DNA from 2 places in the Stenotrophomonas sp. YJH_SMC_130 genome. Region 2 is predicted to be linked to the other one. Evidence: predicted binding sites of a transcription regulator. Region 2 holds the regulator's gene; the other holds the start of a gene.

Region 1 (6,728 bases), on a different contig from region 2:
CTTCAGCGGCGGGGCAATGAAGGCGTAGGCGATCGCACCGCCCATGAACGGGCCGACGCAGGCACTGCCGACCACGCAGGCCAGCGCACCGGTGAAGAAGTCACCGGCCGGTCCGCTGCGGCTGGCCAGCGACTGGCCAAGGTTGCCGATGCCGCCGCCGAGGGTGAACACGCCGGACAGGCTCAGGCCCACCGCGAACATGATGTAGGCCAGTGCCGCCACAACGCCCGGGTGCTGCAACTGGAAGCCGATGCCGACGGCGTTGCCGATCGCGCGCAGGCTGACCATCAATGCGCCGATCACGGCGAACGCGACCAGCACGCCCAACGTGTACCAGAGCGCGTGGCTGCGGGCGCGCTGCGGGCTTTCGCCGCTCTGCGCCAGGCTCAGCACCTTCAGCGACAGGATCGGCAGCACGCAGGGCATCAGGTTCAGCACCAGTCCACCGGCCAGCGCCAGCAGCAGCACCCAGACGAACGAACGGTCCGGGTTCGGGGTGGTCGCCGGCGGACGCGTGCGCAGCGAATTGTCACCACGCGCGTCGGTGGCGAACGCGTTGCCTGCGCCCTGGCCGCCCGTGGCGGCGGGAGTGGCGTTGCCGTCGTTGGGTACGGTCGGCAGCAGGCGCAGCGGTACGCCATTGGCGGATTCACGCGGCGTACCGGCAGCGCGCAGCGCATTGACGGCTTCCTCGCGCACTGGCGCCTGGCCGGTGCCGGCGTTGAGCTTGCCGGCCGGAATCGACAGCTTCACCCGACGGGTCATCGGCGGGTAGCAGATACCATCGGTCTGGCAGCCCTGGAAGGTCACCACCAGGGTGCTGTCGACCGCATCAGTGACGGTGCGGCGCAGCGGCAGCGGCACTTCCACCTGGTTGAAGTACACCGAGACATCGCCGAAGTGCTCGTCGCGATGCGACTGCGCGGCCGGCCAGCGCGGCTTGTCGGCGAGCACGCCGGCGCTGCCTTCCAGCTTCAGCGAAGTGCGGTCGCGGTACAGGTAGTAGCCGGGTGCCGGGCTGAAGCGCAGCAGCAGGGTGTTGCCGTCGCTGGCGATGGCATCGAAGCCGAACGCCTGTTCCGACGGCAGCGGCAGCGCCTGGCTGTTGTTGGCCGCGCCCGGCAGGCGCAGGCCACCGCTGTTGCCGGCACCGGCCAGCGGGTTGTTGAACGGACTGGCGGCACCGGTACGCGCGGCAGGCACCGCCGCCGCCGCGCCGGCACCCGGGAGGGTGACCTGCACCACGCGCTTCTGCGGCGGGTAGCAGACGCCGGCATCGGCGCAGCCCTGGTAGCGTACTTCCAGGCTGATGGTGCCGGCGGCGCCCGTCGGCGTGCCGGGCAGGGTGGCCTGCAGGCGCTCCCGATAGGTTTCGACCTCGCCGAAGAAGTCATCGTGGTGCCTGTCACCCTTGGGCATCTGCAGCGTGCCGGCATTGAATGCCGGATCCGCCTTGACGCTGGTGCGGTGGCGATACAGGTAGTAGCCCGGTGCGATCTTGAACTGCAGTTGCACCTGGCCCCGTTCGGGGGCCGTGGCGGTCAGCGCGAACGCCTGGTCCACCGGCAGCAGGTCCTTCTCATCCAGGGCCAAGGCCGGCAGCGAGAGCCACAACAGGGCGCACAAGGCAGCGCCACGCGCAAACAGAGTCTTCAATCAGTGTCCTCCCGGGTCTGTGCCCGGATCCAGTCCAGATACGCCGGCAGGCCGGCCCGGGTTTCGACCGCGATGCATTCCGGGAGTTCATACGGATGCAGTTCGACGATCCGCGCGATTGCGTCATCGACGCGGCTCGCGGTGGTCTTTACCAGCAGCTGCAGCTCGGCATCTGTGGTCACCTCGCCCTGCCAGCGGTAGGTGGACTGCGCGCCATCAAGGCGGGTCACGCACGCGGCCAGGCGCTCGCCGACCAGCGCGTGCGCAATGCGCTCGGCACTGGCCCGGTCCGGGCAGGTGGTCAACAGCAGCAGGACGGGATCGACGGTCGGCATGACCGCCGAGTATAGGGCCGCCGCCGGGTCAGGGCCCGGCGGCGGCAGTGGACCGCTGCGTTGCGCGGTCAGTTGGCCAGCTGGCAGGTGGCTGGCTTGGCCGAGGTGAACAGGGCCGGGGTCGCCCACTCGGGGTGGTCGATGAACGGGTTGCGATTGCCCTGGAAGCTGTAGACCACGTCATTGCGGGCCCGCTCGGCATCATCCGGCGGATCGGACAGGTGCCAGTCGATCAGCGTCGACAGCAGGCCCATGTAGGCCGGCGAACTGCTGGTCTTGACGATCTTGCTGCGGTCGTCGGTCAGCTCCAGGTCCGGCTCGGACTGACCGGTGGCCGCATCCTTGCCACCCTCATAGCGGATCGCCATGTACATCACCGCACGCGCCATGTCGCCCTTGCGCTTGCCCCACACCTCGAAGGTGCCGGTGTTGCCGTCCGGCGTGCGCACCCAGTTGGAATTGCCCGGGTAGCCGCCGCTGCCGCCGCCCTGCCCATTGTTGGCTTCGGTGGCACGCTCGCCGCAGCTGGCATCGCACTTGGCGAACGGCTTGTTGCCACGGTCGGCGTTCCACTGCGCGTCGGTCAGGTACAGCATGTGCGTGTCGGTGTACGGCGCGTAGGGCAGGCCCTTGTCACCGGTGGTGGTGGCAAAGCCCAGCGAGTTCGGCCAGGTGTGCTCGCGGTTGTAGGTCAGGCCGCTGCCGGTGCCCGCACGATCACTGACCTTGGCGTAGCTGCGGTTGCGGTAGGCATCGAGGATGCGGTTCGGGTTGTTCGGATCCTCGTCGGCAATTTCCAGGATGGTCCAGGTGCTGGTGCCCGAGCCGCTGTACGGGTAGGCGGTATGGCCCTTGATGGTGGCGTGCAGCGAGCAGCGCAGCTGGCTGGGGCTGCTGGTGTTGACCCTGGAGTAGTAGCCGGCCGGCACGCCCGGGTTGCCTGGGTCCGGATTGCCGCCGGTGCTGGCCACGGTGAAGGCGATGCGGCTGTCGGCGGCCGGATGCGCGCCCTGCAGGTCGGTGATGCGCGCGGCGCGGATGTCGAAGCGGCAGGCTTCACCGGCCACCAGCGCGGTATTGGTGGACAGCTTCACGCTGCGGCCGCTGGCCGGGAAGGTCAGCGGCACGCTGCCGGAGGTGCCGCAGCTCAGGGCGAAGGCGCCACTGGCCAGGTTCACCGTCTCGCTGAACACCACTTCCAGGTCGGCGGCAGCGGGGAAGGTGCTGCTGCCCTGCGCCGGGGTGGTGGTGGACACTGACGGCGGCGTGTTGGGGCCTGGCGTGCCACCGCCGCTGAAGGTCTGGCCGTTGTTGCAGCTGCCGAACGTCTGCCCGGCCGATTCGGCCCAGGTGAAGTGGGCGTACTGGCTGCCGCTGCCGGTCAGCTGCAGCGAGGTGCCCGGCGCGGTGCTGTTGCTTTCGGCCACCGGGATGTTCTGGCTGGTCATGCCGGCGGCAGGGCCACCGGAGGCGGTGATGGCGCCCTCGTAGCTGAGGAACTGGACCACCTTGCCGCTGGCATCGACCAGGGCGATGCCGTCGTTCGGACCATTCTGGAGGCCGTTGGTCGGGTAGTTGACCACGGCGATGGTGGCGCTGCCGCAGCCGGCGGCGGTGCCGGCCGGGACCGGATTGTTGGCGTAGACGGTGGCGGCCGACGGGTTGCTGCCGTTGTAGAGGTACAGGCGGTAACCGGACAGGTCCTCACCGGCAGTGGCTACGACCTCGATCGCTTCGCCGACGTCACCGGCGGCGGTGCTGTCGTCGTAGTGCAGTTCATTGATGAAGACCTCGGCCTGGACCGGCGCGGCGGCCAGCGCCAGCAGGCAGGCGGCGGCAAGCGGGGACAGCAATCGCATCGACTACTCCTTGTGATTGGGAATGCCTGACCGAGCCTAAGGCCGATCCAGTGACACTTTGTCGTAAATGAACGTCAGATATCTGACAGTGCGACGCTTGTCACCGAAATTGATCTGGACCGACGCCCTGGCCGAGGCGCGCGGGCGAAAAAATTTTTTCATTCCGCCCTTGAAAGGGGGCGGCAGGGCTCCATCTCTGCCCTGCTCCCGACGTTGTCGGGTTTCTTCACGTGCGGTTCTGGCACTCGCCTGGGGTGAGTGCTAACATCGCCGGACTTTTTTAGACCAATCAATCACTTAAGAGGTCTCCTATGAGCATCAAGCCGCTGCACGACCGCGTTGTGGTCAAGCCGATCGAAGCCGACGAAATCTCCGCCGGTGGCATCGTCATCCCCGACTCGGCCAAGGAAAAGTCCACCAAGGGTGAGGTCGTGGCCGTCGGCCCGGGCAAGCCGCTGGACAACGGCAACGTGCGCGCGCCGTCGCTGAAGGTCGGCGACAAGGTCATCTACGGCCAGTACGCCGGCAGCTCGTACAAGAGCGAAGGCGTCGAATACAAGGTCCTGCGCGAAGACGACGTGCTCGCCGTCATCGGCTGAGCCCCGGCGCGACCTGTTTCAACCTGATCCCAAACTCCCAGCCGCCGGGCATCGTCCGGCGCTACCAATGAGGTAAATGCAATGGCTGCCAAGGATATTCGTTTCGGTGAAGACGCCCGTTCGCGCATGGTGCGCGGCGTCAATGTTCTCGCCAATGCCGTCAAGGCCACCCTGGGCCCGAAGGGCCGCAACGTCGTGCTGGAAAAGAGCTTCGGCGCCCCGACCATCACCAAGGACGGCGTCTCCGTCGCCAAGGAAATCGAACTGGCTGACAAGTTCGAGAACATGGGTGCGCAGATGGTGAAGGAAGTTGCTTCGCGCACCAACGACGATGCCGGCGACGGCACCACCACCGCCACCGTGCTGGCCCAGGCCCTGATCCGCGAAGGCGCCAAGGCCGTTGCCGCCGGCATGAATCCGATGGACCTCAAGCGCGGTATCGACAAGGCCGTTTCGGCTGCCGTCGCCGAGCTGAAGAACATCTCCAAGCCGACCGCCGACGACAAGGCGATCGCCCAGGTCGGTACCATCTCGGCCAACTCGGATGAGTCGATCGGCCAGATCATCGCTGACGCGATGAAGGAAGTCGGCAAGGAAGGCGTCATCACCGTTGAAGAAGGCTCGGGCCTGGACAACGAGCTGGACGTGGTCAAGGGCATGCAGTTCGACCGCGGCTACCTGTCGCCGTACTTCATCAACAACCAGCAGTCGCAGACCGCTGACCTGGATGATCCGTTCATCCTGCTGCACGACAAGAAGATCTCCAACGTCCGTGACCTGCTGCCGGTGCTGGAAGGCGTCGCCAAGGCCGGCAAGCCGCTGCTGATCGTCGCTGAAGAAGTCGAAGGCGAAGCGCTGGCGACCCTGGTGGTCAACACCATCCGTGGCATCGTCAAGGTCGTGGCCGTCAAGGCCCCGGGCTTCGGTGACCGTCGCAAGGCGATGCTGGAAGACATGGCCGTGCTGACCGGCGGCACCGTGATCTCCGAAGAAGTCGGCCTGTCGCTGGAAAAGGCCACCATCAAGGACCTGGGCCGCGCCAAGAAGGTGCAGGTCTCCAAGGAGAACACCACCATCATCGACGGCGTCGGCGACAAGGCCAACGTTGATGCACGCGTGGCGCAGATCAAGACCCAGATCCAGGACACCTCCTCGGATTACGATCGCGAGAAGTTGCAGGAACGCGTGGCCAAGCTGGCCGGCGGCGTTGCCGTGATCAAGGTCGGCGCCTCGACCGAAATCGAAATGAAGGAAAAGAAGGATCGCGTCGACGACGCCCTGCACGCCACCCGTGCAGCCGTTGAAGAAGGCGTGGTCCCGGGCGGCGGCGTTGCCCTGGTCCGCGCGATCACCGCGCTGGCCGGCCTGAAGGGTGCCAACGAAGACCAGAACCACGGCATCCAGATCGCCCTGCGTGCGATGGAAGCCCCGCTGCGCGAGATCGTGGCCAACGCTGGCGACGAGCCGTCGGTCATCATCAACAAGGTCAAGGAAGGCACCGGCAGCTTCGGCTACAACGCGGCCACCGGCGAGTTCGGCGACATGCTGCAGTTCGGCATCCTGGACCCGACCAAGGTGACCCGTTCGGCCCTGCAGAACGCGGCCTCGATCGCCGGCCTGATGATCACCACCGAAGCCATGGTTGCCGAAGCTCCGAAGAAGGACGAGCCGGCCATGGGCGGCGCTGGTGGCATGGGTGGCATGGGCGGCATGGGCGGCATGGACTTCTAAGTCCACGCCTCCGGCGGTCGTTGCCGGCCTCGGTCGGCACGCCTTCCCGATGTGATGTAAAGAAGAACCCCGCCGCAAGGCGGGGTTTTTCGTTGCCCGGTTGCCGTCGCCGCAGTGCATCGCTACGCTCGGTAACCATGCCTACTTCGTTCATCGTCGTTGACGACTTCCTTTCTCCCGCCGATGCGCAGGGGTTGCGCCAGGCGGCACTGGGCCTGGACTATCCCGTCCAGGAGGGCGCATTCCCCGGCCGCAATTCACAGCAGCGGCTGGAGTTGGAGGGACTGTCCGGTGCGGTCTCGCGACTGGTCAACGAACCGCTGCGGCCGGTCAACCCGCTGCAGTCGCACGGCAAGTTCCGCCTTACCCTCGCCGGCGACACCGGCCGCGCCAAGGTGCACGCCGACCACTCGCACTGGTCGGGCATTCTCTACCTGAGTGCACCGGAGCACTGCGAGGGCGGCACCGAGTTCTTCCGCCATCGCCGTACCGGCACCGAGCGCATGGCCCTGGACGCGGCGGAGCTGGCCGCATTGGGCTACGCCAAC
Region 2 (6,728 bases):
CTCAACACACTTAAGCACCAACCCATGAAGATTGCTGCCGTTGAGGCCCACTGGCATCAGGGCAAGCCCGGCGAGGGTGTCCCGCTGGTGGTCTTCGCCGTGCCCAACGAACAACAGGAGCGCAATGATCTGGAGATCGCCATTCCGCGGATGGGTAGCCTCATCCTGACGCACTCGCTGGACGGCACCTTTGCACCGTTGACGTCGGTGCCTGCCAGTGAGCGGCCGCCGGTGCTTCCGGTCTTCTATGCATTCCGGATCATGGTCGGACTGGGCAGCCTGATGTTACTGGTGGCCTGGCTTTCGGCACTCGCCCTCGTCCGCAGGAAGCTGTTCGGGTCGCCACTGCTGTTGCGCGTATGGAACTGGATGCTCCCGAGTGGCTTCATCGCCTTGGTTGCGGGCTGGTTCGTCACCGAGATGGGACGCCAGCCTTGGGTTGTCTATGGCGTGCTGCGCACCGCCGATGCGGTGGGGCCACAAACGGCCTGGATGACCGCGCTTTCGCTGGCGGTCTACATCGCAGGTTATGCATTCGTCTTCGGTTGGGGGATCTGGTATCTGGTCAAAATCCTGCGCCACGGGCCGCGTGTGCATGATGCCGGTCCATCCCTAGAGGGCGGAGACCGCACTCCGGCGCGCCCGATCTCCGCTGCCGATCAATCCCTCTGAGGAGCGCTGACATGGACTCGATCACGTGGTTGCCCGTTGCCTGGTTCGGCGTCATCAGCTTTGGTGTTCTGATGTATGTCGTTCTGGATGGCTTTGTGCTGGGTATCGGCATTCTGGCGCCGTTTGCCGAGGACGAAGAACAGCTGGATGTCATGATGAACACCGCCGCCCCGATCTGGGACGGCAACGAAACCTGGCTGGTGCTGGGGGGCGCTGGATTGCTGGCGGCGTTCCCCAAGGCTTACTCCGTGCTGCTTTCGGCGCTTTACCTGCCTGTGCTTTTGCTCCTGGTATCGCTGGTTTTCCGCGGGGTGGCCTTTGAGTTCCGGTTCAAGGCTCATCGTTCGAAACGCCTCTGGAGCGTCGCCTTTGGCCTCGGCTCACTGTTGGCGGCGTTCTCGCAGGGCGTGATCCTGGGCACGGTGGTGCAAGGCGTGCCGGTGGTGAATGACGCATATGTCGGTGGTCCCTTCCTGTGGTTCAGTCCCTTTGCCATGCTCACCGGTGCCGCGCTGGTGGCCGGCTATGGCCTGCTGGGCGGTACGTGGCTGATCCTGAAGACAGAAGGGCGGACCCACGCTTTGGCCAGGCGCTTGACCCGCCCACTGGTGGTCGCGGTGATCGTGGCGATGGGGCTGGTCAGCAGCTGGCTCCCGTTCCTCGACCTGCGGTTGATGGCCCGGTGGTTCAGTGACGGAAACTTCTGGTGGCTGTCCCCTGTCCCGCTTCTTACGCTGGCCGTCGCCGTGGCCCTGTGGCGTGCCGAGAAGCGCCCGTCACATCACCTGGCGCCCTTCGTACTCAGCCTGTCGCTGTTCATTCTTGGCTATCTGGGCCTTGTGCTTGGTATGTGGCCCTATCTGCTGCCGCCGACTCTGACGCTCTGGGAGGCAGCGGCACCCGCATCCTCGCTTGGCTTCAGCCTGGTCGGTCTGTCGGTCATGCTTCCCGTTATTCTGGGCTACACCGCGTGGTCCTACCGAGTCTTCCGCGGCAAAGTCAGTGCCGAGACCAGCTATCATTGAACACGTAGCACAGCCTGGATCGTAGGCACTGGACAGAAAGCAGCAAGGGCGCAACGGGATTCCGTTGCGCCCTCGTCCTGTCTATCGCTGGCGCGTTGAATGGTTCGCCAGATTGGTCTTACTTGTCCTTGACTTCGGTGAAGTCCGCATCCACGACGTCATCACCGCCGCCGGCACCGTGGTCAGGACCACTGCCCCCTGTCTGCGGCTGCTCTTGTGATGTGGCCGCTGACAGAAGCGGAGCAGCCGCACGCTCCAGCGCCTGCGTCTTCGACTCAATCTGGGATCTATCTTCGCCCTTCATCGCCAACTCGACGCTGGACAGTGCCGCTTCGACTTCGCCGATGACTCCGCCGCCGACCTTGCTTCCATGTTCGCGGACCGCATTGCGCACCGTATAGACCAAGGCATCGGCTTGGTTTCGGGCAGCAACCAGTTCCTGGAACTTCAGGTCATCGTCACGATGCTTCTCTGCATCGCCGACCATGCGTGCGATCTCTTCCTCGGACAGGCCCGAACCGGCCTTGATCTCGACCTTCTGTTCCTTGTTGGTCTTCTTGTCCTTGGCCGACACGTGCAGGATGCCGTTGGCGTCGATATCGAAGGACACTTCCACCTGCGGCAGGCCGCGCGGGGCCGGCTCGATGCCGGTCAGGTCAAACTTGGCCAGCGACTTGTTGAAGCGGGCCTGTTCGCGCTCGCCCTGAAGGACGTGGACAGTTACGGACGGCTGATTATCCTCTGCGGTCGAGAAGGTTTGTGAAGCCTTGGCCGGAATGGTGGTGTTCTTCTCGATGATCTTGGTGAACACGCCGCCCATGGTCTCGATGCCCAGCGAGAGCGGAGTCACGTCCAGCAACAGCACGTCCTTGACGTCACCGGCGAGCACCCCGCCCTGGATCGCCGCACCCAGTGCCACGGCTTCGTCCGGGTTGACGTCCTTGCGCGGTTCCTTGCCGAAGAACTCGGTTACCGCCTGCTGCACCTTCGGCATGCGGGTCTGACCACCGACCAGGATCACGTCGTCGATATCGCTCGAGCGCAGGCCAGCATCGTTCAGGGCGACGCGGCACGGCTCGATCGACTTCTTGATCAGGTCGTCCACCAGGGCTTCCAGCTTGGCACGGGTCAGCTTGATGTTCAGGTGCTTCGGACCCGACGCGTCAGCGGTGACGTACGGCAGGTTCACTTCGGTCTGCTGGGCGCTGGACAGCTCGATCTTGGCGCGTTCTGCGGCGTCCTTCAGGCGCTGCAGGGCCAGCGGATCCTTGCGCAGGTCGATGCCCTGCTCCTTATTGAACTCATCCACAAGGTAGTCAATAACCCGCTTGTCAAAGTCCTCACCGCCCAGGAAAGTGTCGCCGTTGGTGGCCAACACTTCGAACTGCTTTTCACCGTCGACCGTGGCAATCTCGATGATCGACACGTCGAAGGTACCGCCGCCCAGGTCGTACACCACGATCTTGCGATCCTTGTTGTCGCCCTTGTCCAGGCCATAGGCCAGTGCAGCCGCGGTCGGCTCATTGATGATGCGCTTGACGTCCAGGCCGGCGATGCGGCCGGCGTCCTTGGTGGCTTGGCGCTGGCTGTCGTTGAAGTAGGCCGGCACGGTGATGACCGCTTCGGTGACCTTCTCACCGAGGAAGTCCTCGGCGGTCTTCTTCATCTTCTCCAGCACCTTGGCCGAGATTTCCTGCGGGGCCATCTTCTTGCCGTCGCTGGTGGCGACCCAGGCATCGCCATTGTCATGGGCGAGGATGCTGTACGGGACGTGGGCAATGTCCTTCTGCACCTCACCGTCGGTGAACTTGCGGCCGATCAGGCGCTTCACCGCGTAGAAGGTGTTCTTCGGGTTGGTCACGGCCTGGCGCTTGGCCGAGGCACCGACCAGGACTTCGCCGTCCTTGGTGTAGGCGACGATCGACGGGGTGGTGCGATCGCCTTCCGAATTCTCGATGACGCGGGCCTTGCCGCCGTCCATGATCGCCACGCACGAGTTGGTGGTGCCGAGGTCGATACCAATGATCTTGCCCATGGGGGAGACTCCTGAGGATGCTTGTTGGGGTCAGTCCGGCCGTTCGGCCGGTGGATGAATACGATGTGGGGGAGGCCCGTGGAACATTCAAGCCACCTCCCGAACGCTGTGTTTCCGGTCGCCCGGCGCGTTCAGCGTCGGGCCGGGTCGCAGGTCATTCCCGCCGCCCGGCCCGGCAGGGTCAGTCGGCGGCCACCACCACCAGCGCCGGCCGCAGCAGGCGCTCGTTGAGCAGGTAGCCCTTCTGGAACACGGTCACCACGCTGCCCGGGGCAGCGCCCGGGGTCGGCGCCTGGCTGATGGCCTGGTGGTGCTCCGGGTTGAACGGCTGGCCGATCGGGTCCAGCAGGACCAGGCCGTTGTCGGCAGCGACCTTGAGCAGCTGCTTGTAGGTCAGCTCCAGGCCTTCGCGCAGCGGGTGCGGGTCGTCGCCGGCGGCCTTCAGGCCGGCATCCAGGCTGTCGAACACCGGCAACAGCTCACCCAGCAGCTTCTCGTTGGCGAACTTGCGGGCCTGCTCGATGTCACGGGCAACGCGCTTGCGCTGGTTTTCCAGGTCGGCGCGCTCACGCAGCGCATCGGCCTTGACCTGCTCGACTTCGGCGCGCAGACGCTCGACTTCGTCGTTGACGCCGGCGGTGGCAGCCGCATCGGCGGCACTCTGCTGGGATTCGATATCTGGATGTTCGTGGTTCATGTCTGGGTCCCTGGCGGTCACTCTCCGCCTCCACCCACCCTAGTGTGGGCGGGATGCTGCGTTTCAAGCGTCGGATGTTCCCGGCGTGCGTCCGGCCGGCGAAAAGGCCGCGCCAAGCACATCGGCGGTGGCCTGGACCAGCGGGATCACCCGGTCGTAGGCCATCCGCTTGGGACCGATCACGCCCAGCACGCCCAGCACCTGGCCATTGGCGGTATACGGGGCGGTGACCAGCGAGACGCCCTGCAGCGGCATCATTCCGGTCTCTTCGCCGATGAAGATGCGCACCCCCGGCGCCTGGATGGTCCGCTCCAGCAGCTGCAGGATCTCGCGCTTGCTGGAGAACAGCTCGAACAGTTCGCGCAGGCGCTCCAGGTCGGACAGGTCCTGCACGCCCATCAAGCGGGTCTGCCCGGCCACCAGCATGTCGTCGGCCGCCGGCTGCAGGGCCTGCTCGGCCAGTTCGATGCTGTGGGCCAGCAACTGCTCCAGTTCGGACCGGGCGTCGCGCAGCTCCAGCAGCAGGCGGGTACGGATCTCGGCCATCGGCAGGCCGGCGAAATGCGCATTGAGGTAGTTGGCGACCTGCTCCAGCTGGCCCGGCGCAAACTCCTGCCGGGTCTCGATCACCCGGTTCTGCACCTCGTTGTCGGCAAATACCAGGATCGCCAGCACCCGGCGCCCGTCCAGCGCCACGAAATCGATCTGGCGGAAGGCGAACTGCTCGCGCCGCGGTGCGCTGACCACGCCGACGAAGTGGCTCATCGCCGACAGCAGCTCCGAGGCGCTGCCGAGCAGGGCCTGGGTACTGCCGCCGCCGGCCAGCTCCTGGCGCAACCGGGCCAGCTCGCCCTCGCCCGGCGGCTGCATCTGCAGCAGGCTGTCGACGAACACCCGATAGCCATGCGCGGTCGGGACGCGGCCGGCCGAGGTATGTGGCGAGGCCAGCAGGCCCAGATCCTCCAGGTCGCCCAGGATGTTGCGGATGGTGGCCGGGCTGACCTCCAGGCCGGCCACGCGCGCCAGCGTCTGCGAGCCGACCGGCTCGCCGTCCTGGATGTATCGCGCGATCAGCGTGCGCAGCAGGTGGCGCGCACGCGGGGCAAGCTGGTCGGGAGAACCGTGCATGGAATCAACCTGTGAGACACGGACACTAGATAATGGCGGCGCATCGCCTTGGCAAGTCATTGGACCTCCCGCGCCCGCGTGCTAGCGTTGCGCGGCTGCTGACACCCCCTTACCCATGCTCAGACATCTTTCGATCAAGGATTTCGCCGTCGTCCGCGCCACCGAACTGGAGTTCGGGCCAGGCATGACCGTGGTTTCAGGCGAGACCGGCGCCGGCAAGTCGCTGATGGTCGACGCGCTGGGCTTCCTGTCCGGCCTGCGCGCCGACAGCGGCGTGGTCCGCCATGGCGCCGCCCGCGCCGAGCTTTCCGCCGAGTTCGTGCTGGACCAGCTTCAGGCTGCGCGCCAGTGGCTGGCCGACAACGAGCTGGACGACGAGGACCAATGCCAGCTGCGCCGCGTGATCCGCGCCGACGGCGGCTCGCGGGCCTGGATCAATGGCCGCCCGGTGACGCTGGCACAGCTGGGCGACCTGGCCTCGCTGCTGGTGGAGATCCACGGCCAGCATGAACAGCAGGCGCTGCTGGCGCGCCCGTCGCAGCTGGCCCTGTTGGATGCCTACGCCGGCAACGAGGAAGAACGCCGCCAGGTGCGCCGCGCCGCCGCCGCCTGGCAGGCACTGGTCGATGAATCGCTGGCGCTGTCACAACAGGGCGACGTCAGTGACCGGATCGGCTTCCTCGAGCACCAGCTGCGCGAACTGGACCGCGAGGACCTGGAACCGGAATCGATTGCCGCACTGGGCGCCAGCCACCGCCGCCAGGCGCATGCCAGCGCCCTGCTGAGCGCCTGCCAGGCCGCCAGCAACCAGCTCAACGGCGATGACGGCAGCTCCGCGCTGGACCTGCTGCAGCAGGTGCGCCACGAGCTGTCGCGCCTGATCGAACACGACCCGCGGCTGGGCGAGGTGGACGGCCTGATCGAGAACGCCTCGATCCAGTTGCACGAGGCCCTGTCGCTGCTGGACCGCGTGCATGACGATCTCGACGCCGACCCGGAACAGTTCGAGGAGAACGAGCGCCGCCTCGGCCGCCTGCACGACCTGGCCCGCAAGCACCGCGTGCCGATGGACGAACTGGGCGCGCAGCGCGAGCGCATGCATGCCGAAGTGGAGCAGCTGCGTGGCGCCGACGAGCGCCTGCAGCGCCTGGCCGGCGAGATCGACAAGGCC

Evidence for each region. Region 2 encodes HrcA, which represses chaperone genes, less so after heat shock. Its sites were predicted from a motif close to TTNGCACTCNNNNNNNNNGAGTGCNAA; they were not measured.
Region 1: the regulator HrcA is predicted to act here: its motif matches at 4,089-4,115, upstream of AC5P5V_RS07070 (co-chaperone GroES).

What each region holds. Positions count from the first base shown of each region.
Region 1 is NZ_JCAFSH010000003.1:150,774-157,501, reverse strand. Features, by position in the region: gene AC5P5V_RS07085 (protein-disulfide reductase DsbD family protein) at 1-1,656, opposite strand, end outside; gene cutA (divalent-cation tolerance protein CutA) at 1,653-1,991, opposite strand; gene AC5P5V_RS07075 (endonuclease) at 2,060-3,850, opposite strand; gene AC5P5V_RS07070 (co-chaperone GroES) at 4,162-4,449, shown strand; gene groL (chaperonin GroEL) at 4,531-6,180, shown strand; gene AC5P5V_RS07060 (DUF6445 family protein) at 6,318-6,728, shown strand, end outside.
Region 2 is NZ_JCAFSH010000015.1:61,124-67,851, reverse strand. Features, by position in the region: gene AC5P5V_RS15030 (cytochrome ubiquinol oxidase subunit I) at 1-672, shown strand, start outside; gene cydB (cytochrome d ubiquinol oxidase subunit II) at 684-1,697, shown strand; gene dnaK (molecular chaperone DnaK) at 1,816-3,732, opposite strand; gene grpE (nucleotide exchange factor GrpE) at 3,914-4,429, opposite strand; gene hrcA (heat-inducible transcriptional repressor HrcA) at 4,493-5,557, opposite strand; gene recN (DNA repair protein RecN) at 5,673-6,728, shown strand, end outside.